Regions from separate parts of the Streptomyces sp. NBC_00829 genome, predicted to be linked through region 2. Evidence: riboswitches for the same ligand, from Rfam matches in the RefSeq annotation. Region 2 holds a riboswitch; each other region holds the start of a gene.
What was found. A riboswitch is a leader RNA that binds a small molecule or an ion and turns the genes downstream of it on or off. The one in region 2 is predicted to bind cobalamin.
Positions count from the first base shown of each region.

Region 1: it holds a riboswitch for cobalamin, as region 2 does, so the genes downstream of both, OG293_RS28315 (cobalamin biosynthesis protein) here and OG293_RS25860 (prenyltransferase/squalene oxidase repeat-containing protein) in region 2, are expected to answer to the same signal.
Region 3: it holds a riboswitch for cobalamin, as region 2 does, so the genes downstream of both, metE (5-methyltetrahydropteroyltriglutamate--homocysteine S-methyltransferase) here and OG293_RS25860 (prenyltransferase/squalene oxidase repeat-containing protein) in region 2, are expected to answer to the same signal.

Region 1 is NZ_CP108867.1:6,362,267-6,367,956, reverse strand. Features, by position in the region: gene OG293_RS28330 (class II aldolase/adducin family protein) at 1-338, opposite strand, end outside; gene OG293_RS28325 (anion permease) at 564-1,814, shown strand; gene OG293_RS28320 (hypothetical protein) at 1,827-2,048, shown strand; cobalamin riboswitch at 2,196-2,333, shown strand; gene OG293_RS28315 (cobalamin biosynthesis protein) at 2,438-3,403, shown strand; gene OG293_RS28310 (cobyric acid synthase) at 3,400-4,929, shown strand; gene OG293_RS28305 (putative cobaltochelatase) at 4,970-5,690, shown strand, end outside.
Region 2 is NZ_CP108867.1:5,829,393-5,835,082, reverse strand. Features, by position in the region: gene OG293_RS25875 (aldehyde dehydrogenase) at 1-1,198, opposite strand, end outside; gene OG293_RS25870 (hypothetical protein) at 1,241-1,459, opposite strand; gene OG293_RS25865 (MBL fold metallo-hydrolase) at 1,571-2,605, shown strand; cobalamin riboswitch at 2,772-2,906, shown strand; gene OG293_RS25860 (prenyltransferase/squalene oxidase repeat-containing protein) at 3,015-4,256, shown strand; gene OG293_RS25855 (SCO2322 family protein) at 4,256-4,912, shown strand; gene OG293_RS25850 (energy-coupling factor transporter transmembrane component T) at 5,212-5,690, shown strand, end outside.
Region 3 is NZ_CP108867.1:7,293,376-7,299,065, forward strand. Features, by position in the region: partial or broken gene OG293_RS32760 (5-methyltetrahydropteroyltriglutamate--homocysteine S-methyltransferase) at 1-103, shown strand, start outside; gene metE (5-methyltetrahydropteroyltriglutamate--homocysteine S-methyltransferase) at 375-2,690, opposite strand; cobalamin riboswitch at 2,848-3,067, opposite strand; partial or broken gene OG293_RS32770 (transposase) at 3,453-3,716, shown strand; one part of gene OG293_RS32775 (IS5 family transposase) at 3,920-4,309, shown strand; one part of gene OG293_RS32775 (IS5 family transposase) at 4,311-4,796, shown strand; gene OG293_RS32780 (class I SAM-dependent DNA methyltransferase) at 5,074-5,690, opposite strand, start outside.

The sequences.
Region 1 (5,690 bases), 530 kb from region 2:
GGGACGAGGGTGGAGACCGCGGTGGCGTGCACGGCGTGGGTATGGACGACCGCGCCCGCGCCGGTGTGACGGTAGACCTCCAGATGCAGCGGCAGCTCACTGGTGGGGGCCAGGTCGCCGAGAAGCTGCCTGCCGTCGAGTCCGACCCCGATCGCGTCCCCGGGCGTGAGCCGCTCGTAGGGCACTCCGCTCGGGGTGACCAGGACCAGCTCGCCGACCCGCACCGAGACATTGCCCGACGTGCCCACCACCAGGCCCTCCGCCGCCGTCCTGCGGGCGGTGGCCACGAGGTCCTGCCACGCCTTCTCGATCACTTCCTGTCGCACCTGATCGGTCATGCGCCGATCCTGTCAGGCGGGGACGGAATGCCACAGGGCGGATGGATGATGGAGATCACTTGAATCACCATAAATACGGCATTTCCCCGACGCCATCGCGGCCGTCACAAGCGGAGCGAGGAATCCTCACCCGAGGACACTCCAGAGCCGATCACAGTTCATCTTCCGTTCACCCAGGTTAACTACGTTCGCCGGGCCACTGACGTCAAACGATTGCCTGGGTAAATGGAACACATCACCTTGCTGCTCGCGATTGTGATCGTGACAGCGCTCGTGTTCGATTTCACGAACGGTTTCCACGACACCGCCAACGCGATGGCGACGACCATCTCGACCGGCGCTCTGAAGCCCAAGACGGCGGTGGCCATGTCCGCCGCGCTCAACCTTGTCGGGGCGTTCCTGTCCGTGGAGGTCGCCAAGACGATCTCCAGCGGGATCGTCACCGAGTCAGGCATCACCCCCGAAGTCATCTTCGCGGCGCTCGTCGGCGCCATCCTCTGGAATCTGCTGACCTGGCTGATCGGTCTGCCCTCCAGTTCCTCGCACGCCCTGATGGGCGGACTGATCGGCGCCACCGTCGCCTCGGTCGGCGTCAGTGGGGTCAACGGCGGCACGGTCGTCACCAAGGTTCTGATCCCCGCGATCGCCGCTCCTCTGGTGGCGGGCCTCGCCGCGTTCCTGGCCTCCCGGCTCACGTACAAGATCGGCAAGAACGCCGACGAGAAGGCCACCGCGAAGGGCTACCGCTCCGGCCAGATCGCCTCGGCGGGCCTGGTCTCCCTCGCCCACGGCACCAACGACGCCCAGAAGACGATGGGCATCATCACGCTGGCGCTCGTCGCCGGGGGCGTGCTCTCGCCCGGCTCCAACCCTCCCCTGTGGGTCATCCTCTCGGCCGGACTCGCGATCGCGATGGGCACCTACCTCGGCGGCTGGCGCATCATCCGCACCATGGGCAAAGGCCTCACCGACCTCCAGCCGCAGCAGGGCTTCGCCGCCCAGACCAGCGCCGCCAGCGTCATCCTGGCCTCCTCCAACCTCGGCTTCTCGCTGTCGACCACGCACTCCTGCTCCGGCGCCGTGATGGGCGCGGGACTGGGCCGCAAGGGCGGTGTGGTCCGCTGGTCGACCGCCACCCGGATGTTCGTCGCGTGGGGCCTGACCCTGCCGGCCGCCGGGCTGGTGGCCGCGGGCTCGGAGTTCGTGACCAAGCAGGGCGGTTGGGGTGTTGCGGTGGTCGCCGCGTTCCTGATCGGCGCCTGCGCGGCGATCTGGCTCGTCTCGCGCCGCCAGGTCGTCGACCACACCAACGTCAACGAGGCGGACGCCGACGCCGAGCCCGCCGGTGTCGTGACGGCCGCGATCGCCGCCGTCTCCCCGCCGCCGGTCGGCACGCCCGCGCAGGATCTCAAGACGACCATCTCGGCTCCGGCCCCCGCGGCCGACTCCGAGCCGCCCCAGCCGGCCACGGTGTAAGGACAGATCAGCATGAACATCGACTGGGCAGCACTCGGCTCCGTCTTCGGCGTGAGCCTCGTGGCCACGGTGGCTCTCGTGAGCCTGTTCACCCTCGGCGTGGTGGGCATGACCAAGCAGGAGTCCGCCGCCGCGCAGGGCGGCTCCGCGGCGCTCGCACGCACCGGCGCGTACGCCTGCTTCGCGCTGTGCGCCGGGGCCGTGGCGTACGGCATCTATCTGATCGTCACCTGAGGGCGCGCCTTCACCACCCGTCCCACCAGCCGGGCCGGTCACCCCTCCCGGGGCGGCCGGCCCGGCGTGTGTGCCGCAGCACACTCTCCCTTCGCAGGTCAAAGGCAAGTTGACGGCCGTTCTCGCAGCGTGGTGGACTGCCGAGGCCATCTGGGACATGTCGTGGGAGACACGTCCCTGGGCGGCAGAAGAGGAAGCCGGTGCGAATCCGGCGCGGTCCCGCCACTGTCACGGAGGAGCACTCCTCCGGAAGCCAGGAACTCTCGCCGCCCGTCACGTCGAACCAGGGCGCGGACACCCTGAGTGAGGACATATCGCCATGCCCGGCTGCGGTTCACTTCCTGCTGTGAGTACGAAGGCCCTACCAGGCGGAACGCCGGCCTGAACCGATGCGTGCCGACCGTGAATTCGTGTACGGCGCCGCCGCCGGCCTCGCCGGTGACCTGCTTCTCGGTGACCCTCGCCGGGGACATCCGGTCGCCGCGTTCGGGCGGGCCGCGTCGCGTGTCGAGCGTGCACTGTGGCGAAACCACCGGGGCTGGGGTGCGCTGCACACCGCCGTGTGCGCCGGGGGCGCCGTCGCTGCCGCCGCGCTTCTCGGCCGCGCCCTGCGGGGCCGCCCCGCCGCTTCCGTCGCGCTGAACGCCGCCGCCACGTGGGCCGTCGTCGGCGGCACCTCGCTCGGCCGGGAGGCGCGGACCATCGGCGGCGCACTCGCCGCCGGGGACGTGGACGCGGCCCGGGAGCGGCTGCCGCATCTGTGCGGGCGTGATCCGCACTCCCTGGACGAACAGCAGATCGCCCGAGCCGTGGTGGAGTCCGTCGCCGAGAACACCTCCGACGCGGTGGTGGGCGCCCTGGTCTGGGGCGCGCTCGCGGGTGTCCCCGGCCTCGTCGGTTTCCGCGCGGTCAACACCCTGGACGCGATGGTGGGGCACAAGTCGCCCCGCTACCGGCGGTTCGGCTGGGCCTCGGCCCGCGTCGACGATGTGGCCGGCTGGCCGGGCGCCCGGCTCACCGCCGCTCTCGCTGTGCTCGCGGGCGAGGACGCGCGCGGGGCGGTGCGCTCTTGGCGGAACGACGCGAAGAAGCATCCGAGCCCCAACGCGGGACCGGTGGAGGCCGCGTTCGCGGGGGCGCTCGGCGTACGGCTCGGCGGCACCCTCTCGTACGGCGGACGTGTTGAGCACCGGCCGGTGCTCAACAGCGGGGGCCGCCCGGTGGAGTTCGGGGACATCGAACGCGCCGTGCGGCTCTCCCGCCGCGTCGGCTGGCTGACTCTGGCGACCTGCGCGGCGGGCCGCGTCGCGGGGCACGCGCTGCGCGCGCGGCGCGCCGGAAAGGGGCGGGGATGAGCAGGCGCAGGGGCGGCGGACTGCTGGTCGCGGGGACCACGTCGGATGCCGGAAAGAGCGTCGTCACGGCCGGGATCTGCCGCTGGCTGGTGCGGCAGGGGGTGAAGGTCGCGCCCTTCAAGGGACAGAACATGTCGCTCAACTCGTTCGTGACGCGCGAGGGCGCGGAGATCGGGCGGGCGCAGGCCATGCAGGCGCGGGCCGCGCGCGTGGAGCCGAGCGCGCTGATGAACCCGGTGCTGCTCAAGCCCGGCAGCGACCGTTCCAGCCAGGTCGTGCTGATGGGAAAGCCGGTCGGTGAGCTGAGCGCCCGTGGCTACCACGGCGGACGCCAGGAGGCCCTGCTCGGCACCGTCCTGGAGTGCCTGGAGGAACTGCGGGGCACGTATGAAGCCGTGATCTGCGAGGGGGCGGGCAGTCCGGCCGAGATCAATCTGCGGCGCACGGACATCGTGAACATGGGCATCGCGCGGGCCGCACGGCTGCCGGTGCTGGTGGTCGGCGACATTGACCGAGGCGGCGTGTTCGCCTCGTTCTTCGGTACGACGGCGCTCCTCGCCCCCGAGGACCAGGAGCTGATCGCGGGTTACCTGGTCAACAAGTTCCGCGGCGATGTGTCGCTCCTCGAACCGGGCCTGGAGATGCTGCACGGGCTCACCGGTCGGCGCACCTACGGGGTGCTGCCGTACGCGCACGGTCTCGGCATCGACGAGGAGGACGGGCTGCGCGTCTCGCTGCGCGGGGCCGTACGCGAGTCGGTGGTCGCGCCCCCGGTCGGCGAGGACGTGCTGCGCGTCGCCGTGTGCGCCGTGCCGCTGATGTCGAACTTCACGGACGTGGACGCGCTGGCCGCCGAGCCGGGCGTCGTCGTGCGGTTCGTGGACCGGGCCGAGGAACTGACCGACGCCGACCTGGTGGTCGTGCCCGGCACCCGGGGCACGGTCAGGGCACTCGAATGGCTGCGCGAGCGCGGTCTGGCCGCGGCTCTGGCACGCCGGGCCGCCGAGGGGCGGCCTGTGCTCGGCATCTGCGGCGGCTTCCAGGCGCTGTCCGAACAGATCGACGACGAGGTCGAGTCGAAGGCGGGACGGGTCCCCGGGCTCGGACTGCTGCCCGTACGCGTACGGTTCGCGGTCGACAAGACGCTGGCCCGCCCGGTCGGCGACGCGCTCGGAGAGACGGTCGAGGGCTACGAGATCCACCACGGGGTCGCCGACGTGCTCGGCGGGGACCCTTTTCTGGACGGCTGCCGGGTCGGCTCGGTATGGGGCACCCACTGGCACGGCTCGCTGGAGAGCGACGGCTTCCGCAGGGCTTTCCTGCGCGAGGTGGCGTCGGCCGCCGGCCGGCGTTTCGTACCGGCACCCGGCACCTGCTTCGACGCGCTGCGCGAGGAGCAGCTGGACCGGCTCGGCGATCTGATCGAGGAGTACGCCGACACGGACGCCCTGTGGCGTCTCGTCGAGTCGGGGGCCCCCGCCGGCCTTCCGTTCATCCCGCCCGGAGCGCCCGGAGGCTCGTCATGAGCACCGGCAGGCCGGCGGACACCGTCGTCAAGGAGGCGTTGTGAGTACCCCGTATCCCTTCACCGCGATCGTGGGGCAGGACGACCTGCGGCTCGCGCTGCTGCTGAACGCCGTCTCCCCGGCGGTCGGCGGTGTGCTCGTACGCGGTGAGAAGGGGACCGCCAAGTCGACCGCGGTGCGCGCCCTTTCCACGCTGATTCCCGAGGTCGCGGTGGTCTCCGGGTGCCGGTTCTCCTGCGACCCCGGCCTTCCGGACCCGGCGTGCCCCGACGGTCCGCACGAGCCCGGGGGCGGTCTCGCGCGGGCCGCCCGGACCGTCGAGCTGCCGGTCGGCGCCTCCGAGGACCGTCTTGTCGGCGCGCTCGACATCGAACGGGCGCTGGCCGAGGGTGTGAAGGCCTTCGAGCCGGGGCTGCTCGCCGAAGCGCACCGCGGGATTCTCTACGTCGACGAAGTGAATCTGCTCCACGACCACTTGGTGGACCTGCTCCTCGACGCGGCGGCCATGGGCGCCTCGTACGTCGAGCGTGAGGGCGTCTCGGTGCGGCACGCCGCGCGCTTCCTGCTGGTGGGCACCATGAACCCCGAAGAGGGCGAGCTGCGGCCTCAGTTGCTGGACCGCTTCGGGCTCACCGTCGAGGTCGCCGCCTCCCGCGAGCCCGACCAGCGGGTGGAGGTGGTCCGGCGGCGGCTCGCGTACGACGACGATCCGGCCGCCTTCGCCGGGCGCTGGGCGGAGACCGAGGCGGCCCTGCGGGAGC
Region 2 (5,690 bases):
CGTCGCCGTAGGGCAGCAGGCAGACGACCGGGCCGAAGATCTCCTCGCGGGCGATGCGCATGGAGTTGTCGACACCTCCGAAGAGCGTGGGCTCGACGTACCAGCCCTGTTCACGTCCGGCGGGACGGCCGCCGCCGGTGAGGAGCTTGGCGCCCTCCTCCTGGCCGATCCTGATGTAGTCGAGGGAGCGCTGCTGCTGACGGCGGGCGACGAGGGGACCGACCTGGGTCGCCGCGTCGAGCGGGTCTCCGACGACGAGCGCGGAGGCCGCGGCGGCGAAGGCTTCGGCGAACTCGTCGTAACGGCTGCGCGGGGCGAGGATACGGGTCTGGGCCACGCACGCCTGCCCGTTGTTCATCCAGGCCGCGGGCACGATTCCCGCGACGGCCGGGGCGAGGTCCGCGTCGGGCAGGATCACGGCCGCGGACTTGCCGCCCAGCTCCAGGGTGACGCGGGTGAGGTTGCGCGAGGCGACCTCCATCACCCGCTTGCCTGCGGCGACGGACCCGGTGAAGGACACCTTGTCGATCCCGGGGTGGCCCACCAGATACTCGCTCACCTCGCGGTCCGCGGGCAGGATGGACAGGACGCCCTCCGGCAGCCCGGCCTCCTTGGCGATCTCACCGAGGATGTACGAGTCGAGGGGCGACTCGGGCGAGGGCTTGAGCACGACGGCGCAGCCGGCCAGCAGCGCGGGCCCGAGCTTGGCGGCGGCGGTGAACTGCGGCACGTTCCACGGCACGACGGCTGCGACGACCCCGACGGGTTCCCGCCGCACAAGGATCGGCCCGAGCACTCCGTCCCGCCGCTCCTCGTGCGTATACGCGCGCGCAACGGTGATCGCCGCGTCCCAGACCATCATCGCGCCGAGCGCCTGGGCGAGCACGCTCCAGGAGTACGGCGACCCGTTCTGCGAGCTGATGGACCGGGCGATCTCCTCGTGCCGGACGGCGATCGCGTCCTTGATCCGCCCGACGACGGCGATCCGCTCCTCCAGGGTGGCCCGGGGCCAGGGCCCCTCGTCGAACGCCTTGCGCGCGGCGGCCACCGCGCGGTCGACATCCGCGCGGGAGGCGTGCGGGACGCGTCCGAGGACCTGCTCGGTATGGGGCGAGACGACCTCGATGACATCGGCGCCGAGGGGGTCGGTCAACTCCCCGCCGATGAACAGCTTTCGGTGTTCCACAAGCTCGGTCATGGCTGCTGCCTCCCGCTGCCCGGCGCACTTTCTGACACTGATTCAGAACTGATACCAGTTCTCGTTCAAGTAGTCCACGGCGGGAACCGGAGAGCGTTCCGACGCCTCACCCGTGCCGGCGGGCAGGGAATCGCGGGGCATCGAGCCCGGACGGCCGCCGGGATCGAGCGGCCGAGACGCGACGGCCGGCGCGTCCTCGACGGCCTCCACCTCCATCCGCGGCTTCTCGCTCGCCGATGCCACCGCTTCTCGCGAATCCATCCACGAACCCCATCAGTCAACTCCCCCGGAGAACCGGTCGACTCGGGCGACTATTGGAACCAGTTCTAGTTATAGTGGGCATGCCGTGCCGCCGAGAGAGATGAGAACCTCATGACGCAGGTGACCGACCACGGCGGAGGCGTCTGGGCCATCGAGGTGCCCATCCCGGACAATCCCCTCGGGCACACCCTCGTCCATCTCCTCGACACCGACCGCGGCCCCGTCCTCATCGACACGGGCTGGGACGACCCGGCCTCCTTCGACGCCCTCGCCGCCGGGCTCGGATCACTCGGCGTCCAGGTCGCCGGCCTGCACGGTGTGGTCATCACCCACCACCACCCCGACCATCACGGTCTGTCGGGACGCGTCCGGCAGGAGTCCGGGGCATGGATCGCGATGCATGCCGCCGACAGTGCCGTGGTGCGGCGCACCCGTGATGCCGAACCGGAGCTCTGGCTCGGCTACTTGGCCGACAAGCTCAGCAGAGCGGGCGCGCCCGACGCACACACCGCCCCGCTGCGCGAAGCCCGCGCCTCGGGGCGGATGCGTACGCTGCCGGGACTGCGCGCCGCCCTGCCCGACCGGGAGATCGTCCCCGGCGAGCTGCTCGACCTGGCCGGGCGGCGGCTGCGGGCCGTCTGGACCCCGGGGCACACACCCGGCCATGTCTGCCTCCATCTGGAGGAAGCCCACCCGGCGATGCGGCCCGGCAACGGCCGGTTGTTCTCCGGGGACCATCTGCTGCCGGGGATCACCCCGCACATCGGCCTGTACGAGGACCCGGACGACGCGACCGTCACCGACCCGCTCGGCGACTACCTCGACTCACTGGAGCGGATCGGCAGGCTGGCCCCCGCGGAGGTGCTCCCGGCGCATCAGTACGCCTTCACCGACGCCGCGGCCCGCGTCCGGGAACTGCTCACCCACCACGAGGACCGCCTCACGGGTCTGCTCGCCCTGCTGGCCGAGCCGCTCACCCCGTGGCAGGTCGCCGAACGGATGGAGTGGAACCGGCCCTGGGAGCAGATTCCGTACGGGTCGAGGAACATCGCGGTCTCGGAGGCCGAGGCGCATCTGCGCAGGCTGGTGAAGCTGGGACAGGCGGAGGCGCTGACCGGTACCCCCACCACCTTCGTCGCCGCCTGATCCGCCCCGCCCGGCGCATGCGCCCGTCGGGTTCATGGCCACGTCCGCCCCGCCGCCACCCCCCGCCGCCGCTTCCGCCGTCGGCTCGACGGCCGCCCACCGCCTCGGCCCGGCCGGTCCGTGCGCCCGCCGCCCGGGGCGGGATGCGCCCGGTCGTGCACAGGTGACCGGCCGGTAGAGTGTGCGAGTCGTCATCACACTCGTACGGGGGGAAGCCGGTGCGAATCCGGCGCTGACCCGCAACCGTGAGCCGCCCTCGCAGGCGGTGAGCCGGAATGCCTCGTACGGTCGTGACCGGCTCGCGCCACCGGCAGCCGCCGGTGGCCGGCACCGTCGAGGGATACGGGGCCGGAGCCCTGGTGCCTCAGCGTGCCCGTGCCCGGCTCCCGCAGGAGAGGCACACCCCGCCATGACCACCGCCCGCCGCAGCGCCGCCGCGCTCGCCGCTTCCGCCGTACTCGGCATGGCCATCACCTCGGCCGCCGCCCCGGCCGCGATCGCCGCGCCGTCGCCGATACCGTCAGCCGCGCTGCCGCCCGGCCTGTACGGAAAGGGCGACCCGACCTATGACGGCGTGTGGCGTCAGTCGCTCGCCCTGCTCGCCCAGGACACCGCCGGCGTCAAGCCCGCGGCGAAGGCCGTGGCCTGGCTCACCGGGCAGCAGTGCGCGAGCGGGGCGTTCGCCTCGTACCGGGCGGACGCGGCCAAGCCGTGCGACACCAAGCTGCCGCTGGACTCCAACGCCACCGCCGCCGCGGTGCAGGGCCTCGCCGCGCTCGGCGGGCAGGACGCCGCCGTGAAGAAGTCGGCCGGCTGGCTGAAGTCCGTACAGAACGCGGACGGCGGCTGGGGCTACAACCCCGGCGGGGCGAGCGACGCCAACTCCACCTCGATCGTGATCGGCGCCCTCGCGGCAGCGGGCGAGAAGCCGGAGGGCGTGAAGTCCAAGGGCGGCAAGACCCCCTACGACGCGCTGCTGACCTTCGCGCAGCCATGCGGCCCGAAGAACGGCGGCGCGTTCGTCTACCAGCCGAAGCAGCCGGGTATCGTCGCGGACTCCACCGCGGCAGCCGTGGTCGGCGCACACGGCCAGGGCCTGGCCGCCACCGCGGGCGCGAAGGACGCCAAGGGGACGGCCTGTGAGAAGACCACGGCGATCGAGGGCGCCGCACACAACGGCGCGGCCTACCTCGCCACCGCACTCGCCAAGACCGGGCACCTCAACACTCCCCCGATGCCTGGCGCGTCGGACCCGGCGGAGAAGCCCGACTTCGGGAACACGGCCGATGCGGTTGTCGCGCTGAGCGCGCAGGGCCTCGGCGAGCAGGCGAAGAAGCCGCTGGCGTGGCTGGAGCAGAACTCCGCGGCCTGGGCCAAGGAGTCCGGCCCGGCGGCGTACGCCCAGCTGATCTTCGCCGCCCGCGCGGGCGGAGCGGACCCGAAGGGCTTCGGCGGCACGGACCTGGTGGCGGCGCTGAACGCGACGGGCCCCGCGCCCGAGTCGTCCGCGGAGCCCAAGAAGGCCGAAGCCGAGTCGGACTCCGGCTCAGACTCGGGCTCCGGTGTCTGGTGGGTCGCCGGCGCGCTCTTCTTCGCGAGCGTCGGCGCGGGCATCCTGATCAGCGGCCGCCGCAAGAACCGGCAGCAGTGATGCGCCGGCGACTTCTCTCCCTGGCCCTCGCGCTCGGCGCCGCGCTGTCGGTACTGGGCGCGGGGCCGGCGCAGGCGGCCGGTTACCGCTACTGGTCGTTCTGGGAGAGCAGTGGGGGCAGGTGGACGTACGCGACCGAGGGCCCCGCCACGGCACGGCCCACAGACGGCGCGGTCAACGGCTTCCGCTTCTCGGTGAGCGCGGACAGCGGGGACTCGGCGCAGCCGCGCAGGGCCCCGGACTTCACGGCGATCTGCGGCACGACGCCCGCCAGGCCGGACCACAAGCGGATCGCCCTGGTCATCGACCCGGGCACCCAGGAGGACGCCCCCGCGGGCGAGAGGCCGCCCGCCCTGCGGGCGGTGTGCGCCCAGGTGCCGAAGGACGCGACGACCGCGGAGGCGCTGGCGTCGGTGGCGAAGCCGCTGCGCTACAACAGCCAGGCGCTCCTGTGCGCGATCACGGGTTACCCGAAGTCGGGCTGCGGCGAGCAGGTCTCGGCGACGGAGCCGAAGTCGTCGACGCCGCCGAAGGGCGACACCGGGGACGACGGCGGCCCTTCGGTCGGCGTCATCGCGGGCATCGCGGCGGTTGTCGCACTCGGCGGCGCGGCACTGTGGCGCTCCCGCCGCCGCGGGTACCCCGGTCGGCGGTGAACGTGTCCACGGTGGGCCAGGGTCGCGCATGGTCGCTTCCCGCCGGGAGAGTCCGTACCGGGTCGTCCCCGCAGGCGATCGGCGGCCCGCACCGGGCGACCGGTCCGCAAGGCCTCACCGCCGCGGACGGCGGAGAGCCGATCCGGAGGGAACCGGCAACCCGCACCACACGGCCGGGCCGCGTACCCCGACCCGCACCACAAGAGCCCCCGCCCCAGCGCGACAGCCACCGCGGCGACGGCTCCCCGCCACCCCGGTTCCCCCGCCTCCGGCCCCCCGAGGCCAACCGCAGCAACGCCCTGCACGCCGGTGCCTGGTGGCTGTGGGCCCTCGGGCTCGGGGTCGCCGCGTCCCGGACCACCAACCCCCTCCTCCTCGGCCTCATCGTCGGCGTCGCCGGATACGTCGTCGCCGCACGCCGCACCGACGCCCCCTGGGCCCGTTCCTACGGTGCCTTCGTCAAGCTCGGGCTCGTCGTCATCGGCATCCGCGTCCTGTTCTCCGTCGTCCTCGGCTCGCCCGTCCCCGGCATGCACACCCTGCTCACCCTCCCCGAAGTCCCGCTCCCCGACTGGGCGAAGGGCATCCGGATCGGCGGCCGGGTCTCCGCCGAGCAGCTGGTCTTCGCGCTGTACGACGGGGCGAAGCTCGCGACCCTCCTCATCTGCGTCGGCGCTGCCAACTCCCTCGCCAATCCCGCCCGCCTCCTCAAGTCCCTCCCCGGCGCGCTGTACGAGGTCGGTGTCGCCGTCGTCGTCGCGATGACCTTCGCGCCGAA
Region 3 (5,690 bases), 1.5 Mb from region 2:
CCGCGCCGCCGTCGAGGCCGACGCCCTCGACGGCTACTTCGCCATGGCCCGCGGCACGCAGGACGTCGCGCCGCTGGAGATGACCAAGTGGTTCGACACGTCTTGCCGTCTGTCCAGAAGGCCCATGGACTGTCTATACAGTCCATGGGCCGCCCAGATGGTGCGGCCCCGTCCTGCGTTTCGTGACAGGTCTGTGAGATGTGTGTGAGACACAGCCCGCTCGACGAATCAGCTGCCCGTCGCGGCGAGCTTCGGCAGGCCTTCAGCCGGAGCCGCGCTCGACAAGCCGTGCCCGACCGCCACCGTATGTTTGATGGCGGCGCTGTGCGGCGGGCCTGGACGCTCCGAGCGTCCAGGCCCGCCGGCTTTTTCGATCAGGACCCGGCCAGCTCCTCGCGGACCGTGCGGGCCGCGGCGACCAGGTTCTCCAGGGACGCCCGGGTCTCGGGCCAGCCGCGGGTCTTCAGACCGCAGTCCGGGTTGACCCACAGCCGCTCCGCCGGGATGGCCTCAAGTCCCTTGCGCAGCAAGGCCGCCGCCTCGTCCGCGCTCGGCACGCGCGGGGAGTGGATGTCGTACACGCCGGGTCCGGCCTCGCGCAGATAGCCGTGCTCGGCCAGCTCGCGCGCGACCTGCATGTGCGAACGGGCGGCCTCCAGGCTGATGACGTCCGCGTCGAGGTCGTCAATGGCCTGGACGATGTCGCCGAACTCGGCGTAGCACATGTGCGTGTGGACCTGCGTCTCCGGCCGCACCCCGCTGGTGGTGAGCCGGAACGCCTCCGTGGCCCAGGCCAGATATGCGGGGTGGTCGGCGGACCGCAGCGGCAGGGTCTCGCGCAGGGCGGGTTCGTCGACCTGGATGACCGAAGTCCCGGCCGCCTCAAGGTTGTTGACCTCGTCGCGCAGGGCGAGGGCGACCTGCCGTGCGGTGTCGCCGAGCGGCTGGTCGTCGCGGACGAAGGACCAGGCGAGCATGGTGACCGGCCCAGTGAGCATGCCCTTGACCGGGCGCGAGGTGAGCGACTGGGCGTACGTCGTCCAGCGCACCGTCATCGGCTCGGGGCGGGAGATGTCGCCGGCCAGGATCGGCGGCCGGACGTACCGAGTGCCGTACGACTGGACCCAGCCGTGCTGGGTGGCGAGGTAGCCGGTGAGCTGCTCGGCGAAGTACTGGACCATGTCGTTGCGTTCGGGCTCACCGTGCACCAGGACGTCCAGACCGGTCTTCTCCTGGAACGCGATCACCTCCTGGATCTCGGCCCTGATCCGCTCCTCGTAGCTCTCGGCGCCGATGCGTCCGGCTCTCAGATCGGCCCGCGCGGTGCGCAGTTCGGCGGTCTGCGGGAACGATCCGATGGTCGTCGTCGGCAACGACGGCAGCCCCAGATGCGCGCGCTGCGCCACGCTCCGCTCGGCGTACGGCTGAGCGCGGCGGGCATCGGCGTCCGTGACGGCGGCGGCCCGGACCCGTACGGCGGGGTCGCGGGTGAGCGTCGAACCGGCGCGGGAGGCCAAGTCGGCGCGGTTGACGGCGAGTTCGGCGGCGATCGCGTCGGTGCCCTGGGACAGGCCCTTGGCGAGGGTGACGATCTCGCCTGTCTTCTGCCGCGCGAACGCGAGCCAGCGCAGGATCTGCGGCTCGATGTCCCGCTCGGCGGCGGCGTCGAGCGGGACGTGGAGGAGCGAGCAGGAGGCGGCCACGTCGACGCGGTCGGCCAGCCCGAGCAACGTGCCCAGTGTGGCGAGGGACTTGGTGAGGTCGTTGACCCAGATGTTGCGGCCGTTGACCACACCGGCGACCAGGCGCTTGCCGGGCAGCCCGCCCACGGTGGCAAGGGCGTCCAGGTTGGCGGCGGCTGCCTCGGTGAAGTCGAGCGCGAGGCCCTCCACGGGCGCCTTCGCGAGGACCGGGAGCGCGTCGCCGAGGCAGTCGAAGTAGGAGGCGATCAGGAGCTTCGGCCGGTCGGTGAGGGCGCCGAGGTCGCGGTAGGCGCGGGCGGCGGCGTTCAGTTCGGCCGGGGTGCGGTCCTGGACGAGGGCGGGCTCGTCGAGTTGCACCCACTCCGCGCCCGCCGCGCGCAGGTCGGCGAGGACCTCGGCGTAGACGGGCAGCAGCCGGTCCAGCAGGGTCAGCGGGTCGAAGTCCGCGGACACGCCGGGGGCGGGCTTGGCGAGCAGGAGGTAGGTGACCGGGCCGACGAGGACCGGGCGCGCGGTCAGGCCCAGGGCGAGGGCCTCCTTCAACTCCGCTACCTGCTTGGTGGAGTCGGTGGTGAAGACGGTGTCCGGGCCCAACTCGGGCACCAGGTAGTGGTAGTTCGAATCAAGCCACTTGGTCATCTCCAGCGGCGCGACGTCCTGCGTGCCGCGGGCCATGGCGAAGTAGCCGTCGAGGGCGTCGGCCTCGACGGCGGCGCGGTGACGTGCGGGGACCGCGCCGACCATGACGCTGGTGTCCAGGACGTGGTCGTAGTACGAGAAGTCACCGGTGGGGACCTCGTGAATGCCGGCGTCGGCGAGGCTGCGCCAGTTGGCCCGGCGGATGCCGGCGGCACACTCCCTGAGGGAGTCGGCGCTCGCCGTGCCCCTCCAGTAGCCCTCGACGGCCTTCTTCAGTTCCCGGTTCGGTCCCTGGCGCGGGTAGCCGTGGACGGTGGCCCGGGCTCCCGCGGCTGCTGATGTGGTCACGGAACTCTCCTTCGCGAGTACTCGTCAGCGACCTCGGAACGGTCGTGGGACGCGAAGGAACGGCAACAGGGGCCCGGTTTGCGCACACCCTCGGGTGCGGCCGTGCCCGCCCTCACCGCCGACCCGCCCACGAGGTCGCCGAGATCTCCGCGCGCGTAGGTCACGCACGGGCAGTGGCAGGTCTTCGGACTCATGGGCGCGCCTTCTCGTCCGAAGGCACCTACTGGCCGTCGCTTCCCAGTCCCGTGCCGGGACCAGTGCGTATGACGGCGGTCGTTCCCACTCACCGCTGCGGGGCAGTTCCGGAGTTCCACCGGATTCCCTCTTGCGACGCCCCTGCCTGGAGGGCAGGGCGAACCAGCTGCGGGGTCAGCCTACGCGGTGGCGCAGCGAAGGGAAGAGCGGAGTCCAGCATCCGGAAGCGGAAAACGACCGTCGCGGCACGTTTGTGCCCTGCCCGGCTGAGGACGAACCCGGCAACCGATTGCGGCAGCGGCCTTGCTGGCAGCGCGGTTCGGAGGGCTTGAAATACTTGCGGACGTTCTCCGGCTTCTCTGCCTCCCGAACCCTAACGCGGCCCGCATCGCCCGGCCCGGCGAGGTCGTACAGGTCGACACCACCCCCGCTGGAAAGCATGAGCAGCGAGGCCCCCTGCTCGCCGAGGTATGTCAGCGAAGAGTGCCAGAACTATCGTGCGGGTCCCACCCCGTTCCGACGCCGGGCCAAGGCGAAGACCCGGCGCCGCGGCGAGACACGAGAACGCGGGACTCCGGGAAGATCAGCGGCAACCTGCGGCGCCCCCAGCGATACAACCGCCGACTCCAACGCGTCTTCTACACCTCTGCGCTGTTCAGCATCCGGCACAGCGAAGAATCTCGTCGGTTCTACGATCGCAAACGAGCTGAGGGCAAGCGCCATACCCAGGCCGTCCTTGCTCTGGCCCGTCGTCGAGTCAACGTCCTCTGGGCTCTCCTCCGTGACGGGCGGCGCTACGAACCTGCCCCACCCGTCGGCCTCGCGGCTTGACAAACAGCATTAGGAATCGATGCCTGGTGTACCGGCGTCGCGGAAGCGGGCGGTGTGTTGGGTGGTGAGAACAGTGGATGGTGGTCGAGTCCGGCTAGGAACTGTTCGGCGAGGGCGACCTCGACGTCGGCCCGGGCGGGTTCGGTGAAGACGAGCTTTAGGGCCTGTTGCGAAAGTGGATCTTGGATTGCGATGATCATGGTGTGGCGCGAGGGGATCTGACGGACCGGCAGTGGGCTCGGCTGGAGCCGTTGCTGCCGGCAGGGAAGAAGCAGGGGAGGCCGCGGACGTGGACGCGTCGGCAGTTGATCGACGGGATACGGTGGCGGACCCGGGCGGGCACGCCGTGGCGGGACATCCCTGAACGGTACGGCCCCTGGGACCGGATCTACGACCTTTTCCGCAGGTGGCAGCGCGACGGCACCTGGAAGCGCATCCTTGAGCAGCTGCAGGTCCAGGCTGACGCGAAGGGCCTGATCACCTGGGACGTGAGCGTGGACTCGACCGTCTGCCGCGCCCACCAGCACGCCGCCGGCGCGCGTAAAAAAGGGATCTGCAGCGCGAGCCCCCCCCGGCGGGATCGACACAGAGCCGGACGATCATGGGCTCGGACGGTCCCGGGGCGGTCTGACTACGAAGATCCACCTTGCGACCGAGCAGGGGCAGAAGCCCCTGTCGCTGCTGATCACAGCCGGGCACCGGCACGACAGCCCGCAGTTCCAGCCCGTCCTCGAACGCATCCGCGTCCCCCGCACCGGCCCCGGACGGCCACGCACCACACCCGACAAGGTCCGTGCCGACAAAGCCTACGGCTCCCGCGCGAACCGCTCCTACCTGCGCAGACGCAGGATCGAGTGCACCATCCCGGAGAAGGCCGATCAGGTCCGCAACCGCAAGAAGCTCGGCTCCCGAGGCGGCCGGCCACCGACCTTCGACAAGGAGGACTACAAGGAGCGCCACGCGGTGGAGTGCGGGATCAACCGGCTGAAACGGCACCGCGCGGTGGCCACGAGATACGACAAGTTGGCCGTGCGCTACGAGGCAACAGTGCTGGTCGCAGCCATCAACGAGTGGCTATGAGCAGCCAGGCTAGACATCCGCGACAACCTAATCGACCGAATCTCCGAGGCAGAGCGAGAGGGTTGGCTCGGGGAGGTAGAGGGACTCCGCGTAAGCCTTTCGGCTGCCGAGGACAAAATTGCTCAGCTCGACCAGGCGATTGGACGTCGCACGGGAGATGTAGATCTTGGAATGCCGACCTTCACTCAGATCGCGGGCCGCAACTCGACAACAGCAGGCCCAGATTCGAGTTACACGAAGAAGACCAAGTGACGTGCAGTCTCCCTTGGTGATTGATTCACTTTTCTGGGCCGGGAGCCTCGCGGCGCGCGAGAATGATTCCCCCGAGCTTACTCTCGGCCGAGGTGAGAGTTCTGTGTTTCTCAACGACGAATCCAGCATCGTCGAGCCACTCAAACATTCGGTCGTGCTGGCGACGATGGACATAGACGTTCATTGGGTGCCCGCCATAGCCCTGGGTCTTCAACTGTGACTCATCACCGACGTGGAAGCCGAGTAGCAGCGGCCCACCGGGCCGCAGCACTCGCTGGAAGTGCGCGAAGACCGAGCTGAGCTCGTCGTCGGGGATGTGGATCAGCGAGTACCAAGCGACCAGGCCAGTCATCGAGGCGTCGGCGAGGGCGAGGTCCGTCATGGAGCCGAGATCGAACCGGAGGCCGGGGTGATCACGCCGAGCCACCTCGATCATTCCGGGCGACAGGTCGATCCCGAACGCGTCCACGCCCAGTTGGCACAGGTGAGCCGTGACCCTCCCCGTCCCGCATCCCACGTCCACAACGGGTCCCCCGCCCTGGGCACGCACCAGGGCGGCGAAGAACGCCAGGACCGCGCGCTCCTCGGGCGTTTCATCCAGAAGGTGACGCGTCAGGTCGGCATAACTAGCAGCGACGGTGT